Linked DNA regions of Bacillus pumilus. The protein of the gene in region 2 interacts with the protein of the main gene of each other region in a pairwise test. Links are inferred from orthologs where the notes say so. Each region holds a gene or a part of one and is shown on either strand. Other genes may lie near its edges.

The links. The genes of interacting proteins can lie anywhere in the genome.
Region 1: the proteins of dnaX (region 2) and dnaE interact in binary tests that used the Escherichia coli proteins (3 or more experiments, as listed by UniProt). The link is inferred for Bacillus pumilus from one-to-one orthologs.

The regions. Positions count from the first base shown.
Region 1 is NZ_CP046128.1:2,501,733-2,505,962, forward strand. The notes cover bases 360-4,230. They hold dnaE (DNA polymerase III subunit alpha), read right to left. Parts: upstream 3,896-4,230; coding sequence 560-3,895; downstream 360-559. Other genes in these bases: GKC25_RS12685 (NAD(P)-dependent malic enzyme), read right to left, coding at 360-418; GKC25_RS12695 (YtrH family sporulation protein), read left to right, coding at 4,033-4,230. Also shown: more of GKC25_RS12685, read right to left, coding at 1-359. UniProt on the Escherichia coli protein: DNA polymerase III is a complex, multichain enzyme responsible for most of the replicative synthesis in bacteria. This DNA polymerase also exhibits 3' to 5' exonuclease activity. The alpha chain is the DNA polymerase catalytic subunit.
Region 2 is NZ_CP046128.1:26,118-33,912, forward strand. The notes cover bases 2,481-5,405. They hold dnaX (DNA polymerase III subunit gamma/tau), read left to right. Parts: upstream 2,481-3,049; coding sequence 3,050-4,762; downstream 4,763-5,405. Other genes in these bases: GKC25_RS00145 (YbaB/EbfC family nucleoid-associated protein), read left to right, coding at 4,789-5,112; recR (recombination protein RecR), read left to right, coding at 5,128-5,405. In the rest of the region: GKC25_RS00120 (glycosyl hydrolase family 18 protein), read right to left, coding at 1-1,168; GKC25_RS00125 (isochorismatase family cysteine hydrolase), read right to left, coding at 1,268-1,822; tRNA adenosine(34) deaminase TadA, read left to right, coding at 1,902-2,378; more of recR, read left to right, coding at 5,406-5,724; GKC25_RS00155 (YaaL family protein), read left to right, coding at 5,743-5,967; GKC25_RS00160 (pro-sigmaK processing inhibitor BofA family protein), read left to right, coding at 6,034-6,297. UniProt on the Escherichia coli protein: Part of the beta sliding clamp loading complex, which hydrolyzes ATP to load the beta clamp onto primed DNA to form the DNA replication pre-initiation complex.

The sequences.
Region 1 (4,230 bases), 2.5 Mb from region 2 along the record:
AGTTTGGAGCTGCAATATCTTCAAGGTTGACACCGCCAAACGTTGGCTCAAGAAGCTTTACTGTTTCAACGATTTTGTCTACATCGTTTGTCGCAAGCGCGATTGGGAAGGCATCAACGCCCGCGAAGCTTTTGAATAATACAGCTTTTCCTTCCATTACTGGTAGAGATGCTTCTGCCCCAATATTACCAAGCCCTAAAACAGCGCTTCCGTCTGTGACAACAGCGACCATATTGCCTTTCATTGTATAATCATACACTTTGCTTGTGTCGTCATAAATATCTTTACATGGTTCTGCAACACCAGGTGAGTAAGCCAAGCTCAAGTCTTTTGCATTTTTCACTTGTACTTTTGATTTTGATTCGAGTTTGCCTTGATTCTCTTTGTGCATATGTAATGCTTCTTCTCTTAATGACATGTGATGAACACTCCTTCAAGTGGAAAATGATTTAATGAATTGCTAAGTTGATAAGCACATACTGGCAGTTTTAAATACACAGAATCTTTAAAATGATAACACAATAGGTGAATTTGTAAAACATATTCAGGTGATTTGTCATCATTTAATCACAACGTTTTGTTCACCAAGCAGCTCTTTTAACTGGAAAATCACAGCATGATCTGCATGAACCTTGTATGCATCTGGAAGTCTCACTGTCTTTTTTTGCTTCTCATAATACAAATAGACATCTGCTTCTCCGCTGTGCATCGAGATCACCCGCTTTACTTGCTCTAGCAGTTCCTGCGTATGGTTTTCTTCTTTCACCCGAATGTAGACAGACTCTTTTCTTTGTGTGCCCATCTCTTCAAGCAGAACGGCTTCTTGCACGATGATTTGGCTGCTGTCATTTCTGACATCTATTCTGCCTTCAACATAAAGCATGGCGCCCTCCTCAAGTAAGGGGGACAGCTTTCTAAATTGCTCTGGAAAGACGACGCCTTCCATTTCTCCCGTTTCATCCCCAAATGTGACAAATGCCATCGATTGTCCATTTTTTGTCCGAATCGATTTCACTTTTGTCAAAAGACCACCCATTGAGACCTTTCGCTTTATATAGGAAGAAAGTCTGATGATTTCCACTGCACCATTCTCTCTTAAGCGATCTCGGTACGTTTGTACAGGATGATTTGATAAATATAACCCAAGTGCCTCCTTTTCAAATTGCAGGAGATCGACAAGCGGCAGTTCTTCTATCTCCGCATATTTTGGCTTAATGGAGAAGGTTGTATCCCCCAGAAAGTCCAGTTGATCATCTGGATTTAAAAATGACACGTGGTCTAATGCAATATCTATTGATGCCAATAACGAAGCACGATTTGGATAAAGCTCATCCATCGCCCCTGAAAAAATGAGCGCTTCAATCGTTTTTCGGTTGACACTCTTTGCTGATACTCTTGCGCAAAAATCAAATAAATCTTCAAACGGCTTTTCCTGTCTTGCCCTGTATATATCCTTTACAGCTGACACTCCGACATTTTTGATCGCTCTTAAGCTGTAGCGGATCTCCCCTTTTTCAACCGTAAATGGAAATTCACTCTTATTAATAGAAGGCTTCAACACAGATATCCCTTTTTCCTTTGCCTCATAGAAATATTGAGCGACTTTGTCTTCATTTCCAATCACACTCGTTAAAAGTCCGCACATAAAATATAACGGATAATGCGCTTTTAAGTAAGCAAGCTGAAAGCCAATCATGCTATATGCAACAGCATGGCTTCTATTAAAACCATAGTTTGCAAATTTGACGATTAAGTCATAAACGTCATTTGCAATGTTAACAGGATACTCCTTTTTTAGGCATCCTTCAACAAAATGGCTTCGCTCTTCATCAAGGACCTTTTTATCCTTCTTCGAAACTGCTCTTCTTAATAGATCTGCCTCGCCCAGCTGAAAGCCTGCCATCTTCGCCGCAATCAGCATGATTTGCTCCTGATAGACGATGACCCCATATGTGTCCTTTAAAATGTCATACAAATCAGGATGCGGATAAGAGACCTTGACTCTGCCGTGCTTTCGGTCGATAAAGAGCGGGATATTCTCCATTGGACCTGGACGGTAGAGGGCATTGACCGCCACGATGTCTTCTAAACTAGAGGGCTTCAGGCGTCTCAGCACCTGACGCATTCCTTGTGATTCAAGCTGGAAAATCCCAGTTGTATCTCCCGCTGATAACAATTCAAATGTTTTCTGATCTTCATATGAAATGTCACTAAAGCTAATGTGGACGTTTTCCTGTCTTTCAATCTGGTTTTTAATGGATTCAATTAAGGTTAAGTTTCTTAGTCCTAAGAAATCCATCTTTAAAAGTCCGAGATCTTCTAAATAATTCATCGCATACTGCGTTAAATACACACCATCATGGCCGTCTTGAATCGGAACGACCTCTGTCAGCGGCTCCTCGCTCAGCACAACGCCGGCTGCATGTGTCGAGGTATGTCTTGGCAAGCCTTCAACCTTTAAAGCGGTTTGAAAGACCTTTCGAAGCTCCTCGGATTGCTGGAGCATCGTTTTTAATTCAGGGGATGCAGTCACCGCTTCTTTCAGCGTCGTTCCTGGCTTTGACGGAATCAGCTTTGCAAGACGGTCCGCTGCCTTTGAATCAATCCCCATTACACGTCCAACATCTCTTAAGGCCGCCTTTGCTGCAAGTGTTCCAAACGTGACAATTTGTGCCACATGCATGTCTCCGTATTTGTCTTTTACATAAGAAATGATTTCATCTCTTCTCGTATCGGGGAAATCAATATCAATATCTGGCATACTGATTCGCTCAGGATTTAAGAAACGCTCAAACAACAGACCGTGACGGAGCGGATCAACATCTGTAATAAACAATACATACGCAACAAGTGACCCTGCTGCCGATCCACGTCCTGGCCCTGTGACAATGCCTTGATCATGGGCATACTTCATAAAATCCCACACGATGAGAAAATAATCACTGAAATTCATTTTTTGGATAATGCTCAGTTCGTACTCAAGTCTTTTCACATACGTATCATTTGAAGCAATCTTTCTTTGCTTCATCCCTTCTGCGCACACTCTGCGTAAAAACTGATCTGCTGTTGATTGATCAGGAGTCGGATAGGAAGGGAGTTTTGTCTGCCCAAGATTTAAATCGACTTCACAGCGGTCTGCGATCTCCACCGTTCTTGTCAGCAGCTCCTCATCTTGCGCATACCATTCCTTCATTTCTTCAAGGGTTCTGAAATGCTTTTCTCCTCGGTCTTCCTCAATCTCTGACAGCTGCTGCCCTGCTTTAATGGCTTTTAAACACGTATAGGCGGTTTTGTCTTCTCGATTGATATAGTGGACATCTCCCGTCGCAACAAGAGGAATCTCCGCACTTTTTGAGACGTCCCTGAGTTTACCGGCAAACGATTCGTCTTGCTGAAATGGCTGAAGTGCGATGTACACATGTCCCTCACCGAAAATATCTTTCAATTGTTTCGCCGCATCATGCGCTTCTTCTATCTGATCATGCTGAAGCAGCGTTTCAATGTAGCCAGAAGCGCCCGGCGTAATGGCAATGAGCCCGCGGTGATAGCTTTTCAGCCATTTTTCTTTCAGTCCAGCTTTTGATTTTGATTTCAGCACACTGCTGATTTTGATCAAGTTTTGATAGCCTTCATTGTTTTTGGCAAGGAGTACCAAGGGATAAGCCTCTGTCTCTTGTTCATCTATGAAGACAGAAGCTGTTAAACCGATGACCGGCTTGATGCCATGTTTTTTACATTCCTTATAAAATTCAACCGTTCCATACATCACATGGTCATCGGTAAGAGCGAGCGCCTTGCAGCCAAGTTCTTTCGCTTTCAGCACGAGCTCCTTTACTTTTGCCGCACTGCTTAATAAGCTGTATCCACTGTGGACCTGAAGATGAACATAAGACATGCTTAATCCACTCCTTTCGTCTAAAGTCATTCTTTCATTATAAAACGCGATGCGGTGAGAAACAAATGTTCTTTCTTTTCTGTCCGTTCATACTTGTCCCGCACACACCATATATTGAATAGAGTGAGGTGGACACAATGGATGTGAAGGAAGCTTTTATTCCGAATTTTATTAGCTGTTATTTTATTGCTCTTGGGGTCATTTTGGGCGGTGCCATCATAGGTGGTGTTGGTGCTTATTTATCTGGTCAGCCGCCTTTATCCATTATTACGAGTCTTGCCAACCGTTTAAAGATTTGGGCGCTTGTCGCAGCTATCGGTGGAACTTTTGATGCC
Region 2 (7,795 bases):
AATAAGCAATTCCGTTCAAGTTTAACTCTTTGATGAGATTGAACTTTGCTTGAATCGATCTAGCGTCTTCGAACCATACCTCATGCTCTTTATTAGTGGCATCTGTGTAACGAAAATAAGGTGCTTGTGCTGTTTCGTCGTATAGAATGGAGGCATTATTATTTCTAGCAATGGCAATCGCTTGTTGAGGACTGACGGCTTTAGCAATGGGGCCGCCCTGGACGTAAGGAAGCGTCCAATCATAGCCATATAAATTCTGCCCCATAACAATTTTATTGGCCGGCATGACGGTCAGTGCATATTCAATGACTTGGCGGACAGGTCCAATGGGAGAGACAGCTTGCGCAGGGCCGCCGCTGTATCCCCATTCATAGGTCATTAACACAACATGATCGACGATCTTCCCAATGGCTTCATAGTCATGAGCTTCATACCATTTTCCCTTTTGCTGACTGCTTGTTTTAGGGGCAAGTGCAACAGAAATTGTCCATCCTTCTTGATGGAAGCGGGTTGTTGCCTCTCTTAAAAATTGAATGTAAGCATCTTTATCAGCAGGACGTAAATATTCAAAATCAAAATGGATTTCTTTTAATTGATACTTTTTAGCAACACGAACGATTTCATTTAAAAATGTGGTTTTGACAGATTGGTTATTTAAAAGAATTCGCCCAAGTTCATCACTGAATTTTTCATTCTCTAGGTTTGTCACTACCATGGATAAAACGGTTCTGCTCTGAGCGGCTATTTGAGGTAGCTGATCTAACGGTGGTTCTTTCAGTGTTCCGTCTCTTTGCGCTTGGAAACTAAAGGCGCCTAAATGGGTTAAATATGGAGAGGCCTCTCTAGCTGCTTGTTTTAAGTTTTCACTGACTTGATTTCCCCTTGGTTCAATGTAAGCATTCGAATTAATGTTCCTTTTCGGTCTTTGAGGAATATAGAGCAAGAAGCGAATAGGTAGTATCGCTTCAGGCCGAATTCTATTCACACGTGCCAACTCCTCCACTGAAATTCGAAATCGTCTTCCAATTTGATAAAGTGTGTCATTTTGTTTGACCTCATAAAATTGTCCTCTAATTGGAATGACAATTGTTTGTCCAATGACGAGTTGATTTGGTGTTTCAATATCGTTGGTACGGATGATTTCATTGACTGTTGTTTTAAAGCGCATGGCAATTTCGTTTAAAGTATCTCCTCTTTTGACAACATAAATTTGAATAGTCAACGCCCCCTTTGTTATTGCTAACAATTTATGAGGGTTATGGATAAATCATGTTTGATTTTCATTCGTGATCTCTTTAGCAGTGGTGATTTTTGCTAGTAGAACGTTCTCCATCATCGTTAAAGCATATTCGTTATCTCTGTCGTCATTTGATGCGATACAATCTTTAGGTACAATTAAGTTGTATTCTCGCATGTATGCGTCATTTGCAGTGAACAGAACGCAAATGTTTCCTGCAATTCCAGTCAAAATGATGTCTTGTACACCTAATTCATTTAAGAGTGTTTCTAGTGCAGTTCCGTAGAAGGCCGAATGCTTCGGTTTAATTAAGAAGTAATCATCTTTAGATGGTGCCATTTTCTCTAAAATAGGGGCGCTTCTTTCGTTTTTGCATGTTTCCATCACAGCTTGAATATCAGCCTTCCAGAGACCGTAGTGGTCGTTGATATAGATGATTGGCCAATTTTCCTTGAAAGCATGATCTTTAAGAGCTAAAATCTTATTGGTCATTTGCTCTGTTTTATCAGCGAGCACATGTCCCATTTCAAAATCAAAATTATTAATCATGTCGATAATAAGCAGTGCCTTTTGGTGCTTTGACAAAGTAAGACCCCCTTTAAAAGATTGTGCTAATATGTTAACCTCAATATCCTTTTAAAAAACATGAAAAGAGAGCCGTGCTATGACGAGAGATGAACAGTTTATGCAAGAAGCTATTTCTGAAGCCTTAAAAGCAGAACAAATAGGAGAAGTACCAATCGGTGCCATCATCGTTGTTGATGACCAAATTGTGAGCCGCGCTCATAATTTAAGGGAAACAGAGCAGCGTTCAATTGCACATGCAGAATTACTTGCTATTGATGAAGCGTGTAAAACGACTGGAAGCTGGCGTTTAGAAGATGCTGTACTTTATGTGACGCTTGAACCGTGTCCTATGTGTGCGGGAGCGATTGTCCTTTCTAGAGTGAAAAAGGTCGTTTTCGGTGCATACGATCCAAAAGGTGGATGTGCAGGTACTTTAATGAATTTACTGGATGATGAACGGTTCAATCATCAGTCTGAAGTCATTGGTGGTGTACTTGAAAATGAGTGCGGTGAGCTGTTAAGTCAGTTCTTCCGAAATCTCCGTCAGCGAAAGAAACAAGCCAAAAGTAAATGAATGGATGTCGTTTGCAATTTCAGCTATAAAAAGGTATACTTATGTCTGCGTCACTAACAATTTAATATTCATTTTGCCGTGCTAAGCGGGGAGGTAGCGGTGCCCTGTACTCGCAATCCGCTCTAGCGAGGCCGAATCCCTTCTCAAGGTTCGTTTACTTCAAGGTCTGCCTTAAATAAGTGGTGTTGACGTCTGGGTCCTGCGCAATGGGAATTCATGAACCATGTCAGGTCCGGAAGGAAGCAGCATTAAGTGAAACCTCTCATGTGCCGCAGGGTTGCCTGGGCCGAGCTAACTGTTTAAGTAACGCTTGGGGTAGCGAATCGACAGAAGGTGCACGGTAAATCAATATTAAATGTAACTCATCTAGTTAATCTAGGTGAGTTTTTTGTTGCTGTTTAAAGAATAGTTCAGCTGCTTTGTTTATACAAATAGGCAAAAAACCTTTTTAGAGTCTTTTTGTTTTTTCATTAATCACAATAGGAACAAAAGTTCTCCATGGTGTTGCAGAACAATTCGAAAATCTAGAAAACACGTTTTTGATTCATAAAAAGTAGAAAATCTATAGTTGAAATCATCATTTTCGCTTATTAGAAAATAAAGGTGTGCTTTTGAATTGATCGGTGCATCATGTATAATGAAAATGATGATAAATGGAGGAGGGCGTATTTGTGAGTTATCAAGCTTTATATCGAGTGTTCAGACCTCAAGTTTTTGAGGATGTTGTTGGACAAGAACACATCACAAAAACGTTGCAAAATGCCCTTTTGCAGAAGAAGTTTTCTCATGCTTACTTATTTTCAGGTCCTAGAGGGACAGGTAAAACAAGTGCTGCCAAAATCTTTGCGAAGGCAGTGAACTGTGAAAAGTCACCTGTGAGTGAACCTTGTAATGAATGTGATGCCTGTAAAGGGATTACAAACGGCTCGATTTCAGACGTGATTGAAATAGACGCTGCCTCAAACAACGGGGTTGATGAAATCCGTGATATACGTGATAAAGTGAAATTTGCTCCTTCGGCGGTTACATATAAGGTTTATATTATAGATGAAGTACATATGCTCTCTATCGGGGCATTTAATGCCCTCCTTAAAACGTTAGAGGAGCCGCCTGCTCATTGTATCTTTATTTTGGCTACCACAGAGCCTCATAAGATTCCTCTTACCATCATATCCCGTTGTCAGAGATTTGATTTTAAACGAATCACGACAAAAGATATTGTTGGAAGAATGAAGAAAATTGTAGATGCAGAAAGCCTAAATGTACAAGAGGGCTCGCTCGAGATTATCGCTAGTGCAGCAGATGGCGGTATGCGTGATGCACTAAGCCTCTTAGATCAAGCGATCTCATTTAGTGGTGAGCAGCTGACAATTGATGATGCGCTGCTCATTACAGGAGCTGTTTCTCAGCATTTCATTAGTCAGCTAGCCGAAGCAATTTTTGATCAAAATATTGCTGTAGCGTTAGATACCTTAAATGAATTACTTCAGCAGGGGAAAGATGCTGCTAAATTAATAGAGGACATGATCTTTTACTTTAGAGATATGCTGCTTTATAAAACGGCACCGGATCTGGAGGGGGTCCTTGAAAAGGTAAAGGTCGATGAAAATTTCGTGACGCTTTCGGATCGTGTGACACCTCAATTTCTATATGAAACAATTGAAGTGCTGAATAAAAGCCACCAAGAAATGAAATGGACGAATCATCCAAGGATTTTCTTTGAGGTAGCTGTTGTCAAGCTATGTCAATCAACGGCTGGAATAACACAAGCTCATGCTAACGCTGATTTAACGGCGCTAACGGATAAAATAGACAGGTTGGAACAGGAGCTATCGAGGATAAGAGCTGAGGGTGTGCCAATGTCTCATTCTCATCATCCTCAAGAAAAAAAGGAAGCACCTCGACCACAAACGAGTAACAAAAATGGATACCGTGCACCTGTCGGCCGAATTCACGAGATTCTAAAAGAAGCAAAACGTCCAGAGTTAGAAAAAATTAAAGGCAAATGGGGAGAACTCCTTGCCCACTTGAAACAGCAGAATAAGGTGTCTCACGCTGCACTATTAACGGATAGTGAACCAGTTGCTGCTGCTTCTCATGCCTTTGTTTTAAAATTCAAGTTTGAAATACACTGTAAAATGGTTGCCGAAGATAAAAGCGGTGTTCGAACCAACCTTGAGCAGCTATTAGAGTCTATGTTAGGAAAAAGAGTGGAATTAGTTGGCGTTCCTGACGCTCAATGGGGTAAAATAAGAGAAGAATTTTTAAGAGATCATCAGCCGGATGAACAGGCAGATGGTCAGGGGACTTCTGCTGAAGAGGATCCATTGATTGCAGAAGCAAAGAAGTTAGTAGGAAACGATTTAATTGAAATTAAAGATTAATAAAAATGAAAGAGAGTGGTTTTCATATGCGCGGTGGAATGGGAAATATGCAAAAAATGATGAAACAAATGCAAAAAATGCAAAAGGATATGGCTAAGGCTCAAGAAGAGCTTGCTGAAAAAGTCCTTGAAGGTACAGCGGGTGGCGGTATGGTCACTGTAAAAGTAAATGGACAAAAAGAAGTTGTTGATGTAGCAATCAATGAAGAAGTTGTTGATCCAGAAGATATCGATATGCTTCAAGATCTTGTACTTGCAGCAACAAACGACGCATTGAAAAAAGTCGATGAGTTAACGAATGAAACAATGGGTCAATTCACAAAAGGAATGAACATGCCAGGTTTATTCTAGGAGGAATAACTGAAGATGCAATATCCTGAACCAATATCAAAGCTGATTGACAGCTTTATGAAATTGCCAGGAATCGGACCGAAAACTGCGGTTCGTCTGGCTTTTTTTGTTCTTAGTATGCAGGAAGATGTCGTACTAGATTTCGCGAAAGCGCTTGTTAATGCAAAGCGTAATTTAACTTATTGTTCGGTATGCGGCCATATCACAGACCAAGATCCTTGCTATATTTGTGAAGATACAAGAAGAGATCAATCTGTTATCTGTGTAGTGCAAGACCCAAAAGATGTGATCGCAATGGAAAAGATGAAAGAATACAACGGCTTATACCATGTGCTTCATGGTGCCATTTCACCGATGGACGGAATTGGCCCAGAGGATATTAAAATTCCTGACCTGTTAAAAAGATTGCAAGACGATCAAGTGACAGAGGTGATCCTTGCAACCAATCCAAACATTGAAGGAGAGGCTACAGCCATGTATATCTCTAGACTGTTGAAACCATCAGGAATTAAACTCTCTCGCATTGCTCACGGACTTCCAGTAGGTGGAGACTTAGAGTATGCGGATGAAGTCACACTGTCTAAAGCTCTAGAAGGCAGACGTGAGATGTAGGAAGGAGAAGTACGGTACATGGGTTTTCTTCGCAGAAAATCAATTCGAAAAGAATTCGATGAGAAATTAATTCAACAGCTTTTTAAGCAAAAGGAAGAATGGAACAGACAAAAAAAGCTTGTCGCAAATAGCGTTGAGCCTTCACCGGACATTCTATTCGAATTAAAGCTTGCTCAAGCGAAGTACTTTTTCTATCTAAGAGAAGCGAAAAAGAGGAATTTACGTTTAAACAACTGGAGATAGCAGGTCTATTTTACATAGTCCTCTCATATGCTTGTACTATTCATATGAAGAGGAGATGAGAGGATTATGGAACCTGTTATTGTGATCGGGTCAATTTTGCTAGCTGTACTATTGTTGTTTATGTCAGGTGTTCAAGCGAACCCCTTCAAATGGTTAGGGCTGATCGGAGTAAAGTTTGTGGCAGGTGCTCTTTTTTTATTTTGCCTCAATCTATTTGGAGAGAGTCTAGGATTACATGTCTCTATTAACCCTGTAACGAGTGGAATCAGTGGTTTATTGGGCATCCCAGGCGTAGCAGCTTTAGTCGTAATTGAAAAATTTATTATTTAATGAGAAATATTGTTGACTTTGATCCTGTATGGTGGTAAATTAATATACGTCGCTGATGACGAAGAAACGAAAAAACATTATAACAAAAAAGTTGTTGACATTAACAATTTAAATATGGTATGATGTTCTAGTCGCTTCTGAAGCGGTAAACAAGTTCTTTGAAAACTAAACAAGACAAAACGTACCTGTTAATTCGAGTTTTTATAAAAAAATCCTATGAAATATCATAGGTAGTCAGTCAAACTGGCGAAAAACAAAACTTCGGTTTTGTACTTTTTCGGAGAGTTTGATCCTGGCTCAGGACGAACGCTGGCGGCGTGCCTAATACATGCAAGTCGAGCGGACAGAAGGGAGCTTGCTCCCGGATGTTAGCGGCGGACGGGTGAGTAACACGTGGGTAACCTGCCTGTAAGACTGGGATAACTCCGGGAAACCGGAGCTAATACCGGATAGTTCCTTGAACCGCATGGTTCAAGGATGAAAGACGGTTTCGGCTGTCACTTACAGATGGACCCGCGGCGCATTAGCTAGTTGGTGGGGTAATGGCTCACCAAGGCGACGATGCGTAGCCGACCTGAGAGGGTGATCGGCCACACTGGGACTGAGACACGGCCCAGACTCCTACGGGAGGCAGCAGTAGGGAATCTTCCGCAATGGACGAAAGTCTGACGGAGCAACGCCGCGTGAGTGATGAAGGTTTTCGGATCGTAAAGCTCTGTTGTTAGGGAAGAACAAGTGCGAGAGTAACTGCTCGCACCTTGACGGTACCTAACCAGAAAGCCACGGCTAACTACGTGCCAGCAGCCGCGGTAATACGTAGGTGGCAAGCGTTGTCCGGAATTATTGGGCGTAAAGGGCTCGCAGGCGGTTTCTTAAGTCTGATGTGAAAGCCCCCGGCTCAACCGGGGAGGGTCATTGGAAACTGGGAAACTTGAGTGCAGAAGAGGAGAGTGGAATTCCACGTGTAGCGGTGAAATGCGTAGAGATGTGGAGGAACACCAGTGGCGAAGGCGACTCTCTGGTCTGTAACTGACGCTGAGGAGCGAAAGCGTGGGGAGCGAACAGGATTAGATACCCTGGTAGTCCACGCCGTAAACGATGAGTGCTAAGTGTTAGGGGGTTTCCGCCCCTTAGTGCTGCAGCTAACGCATTAAGCACTCCGCCTGGGGAGTACGGTCGCAAGACTGAAACTCAAAGGAATTGACGGGGGCCCGCACAAGCGGTGGAGCATGTGGTTTAATTCGAAGCAACGCGAAGAACCTTACCAGGTCTTGACATCCTCTGACAACCCTAGAGATAGGGCTTTCCCTTCGGGGACAGAGTGACAGGTGGTGCATGGTTGTCGTCAGCTCGTGTCGTGAGATGTTGGGTTAAGTCCCGCAACGAGCGCAACCCTTGATCTTAGTTGCCAGCATTTAGTTGGGCACTCTAAGGTGACTGCCGGTGACAAACCGGAGGAAGGTGGGGATGACGTCAAATCATCATGCCCCTTATGACC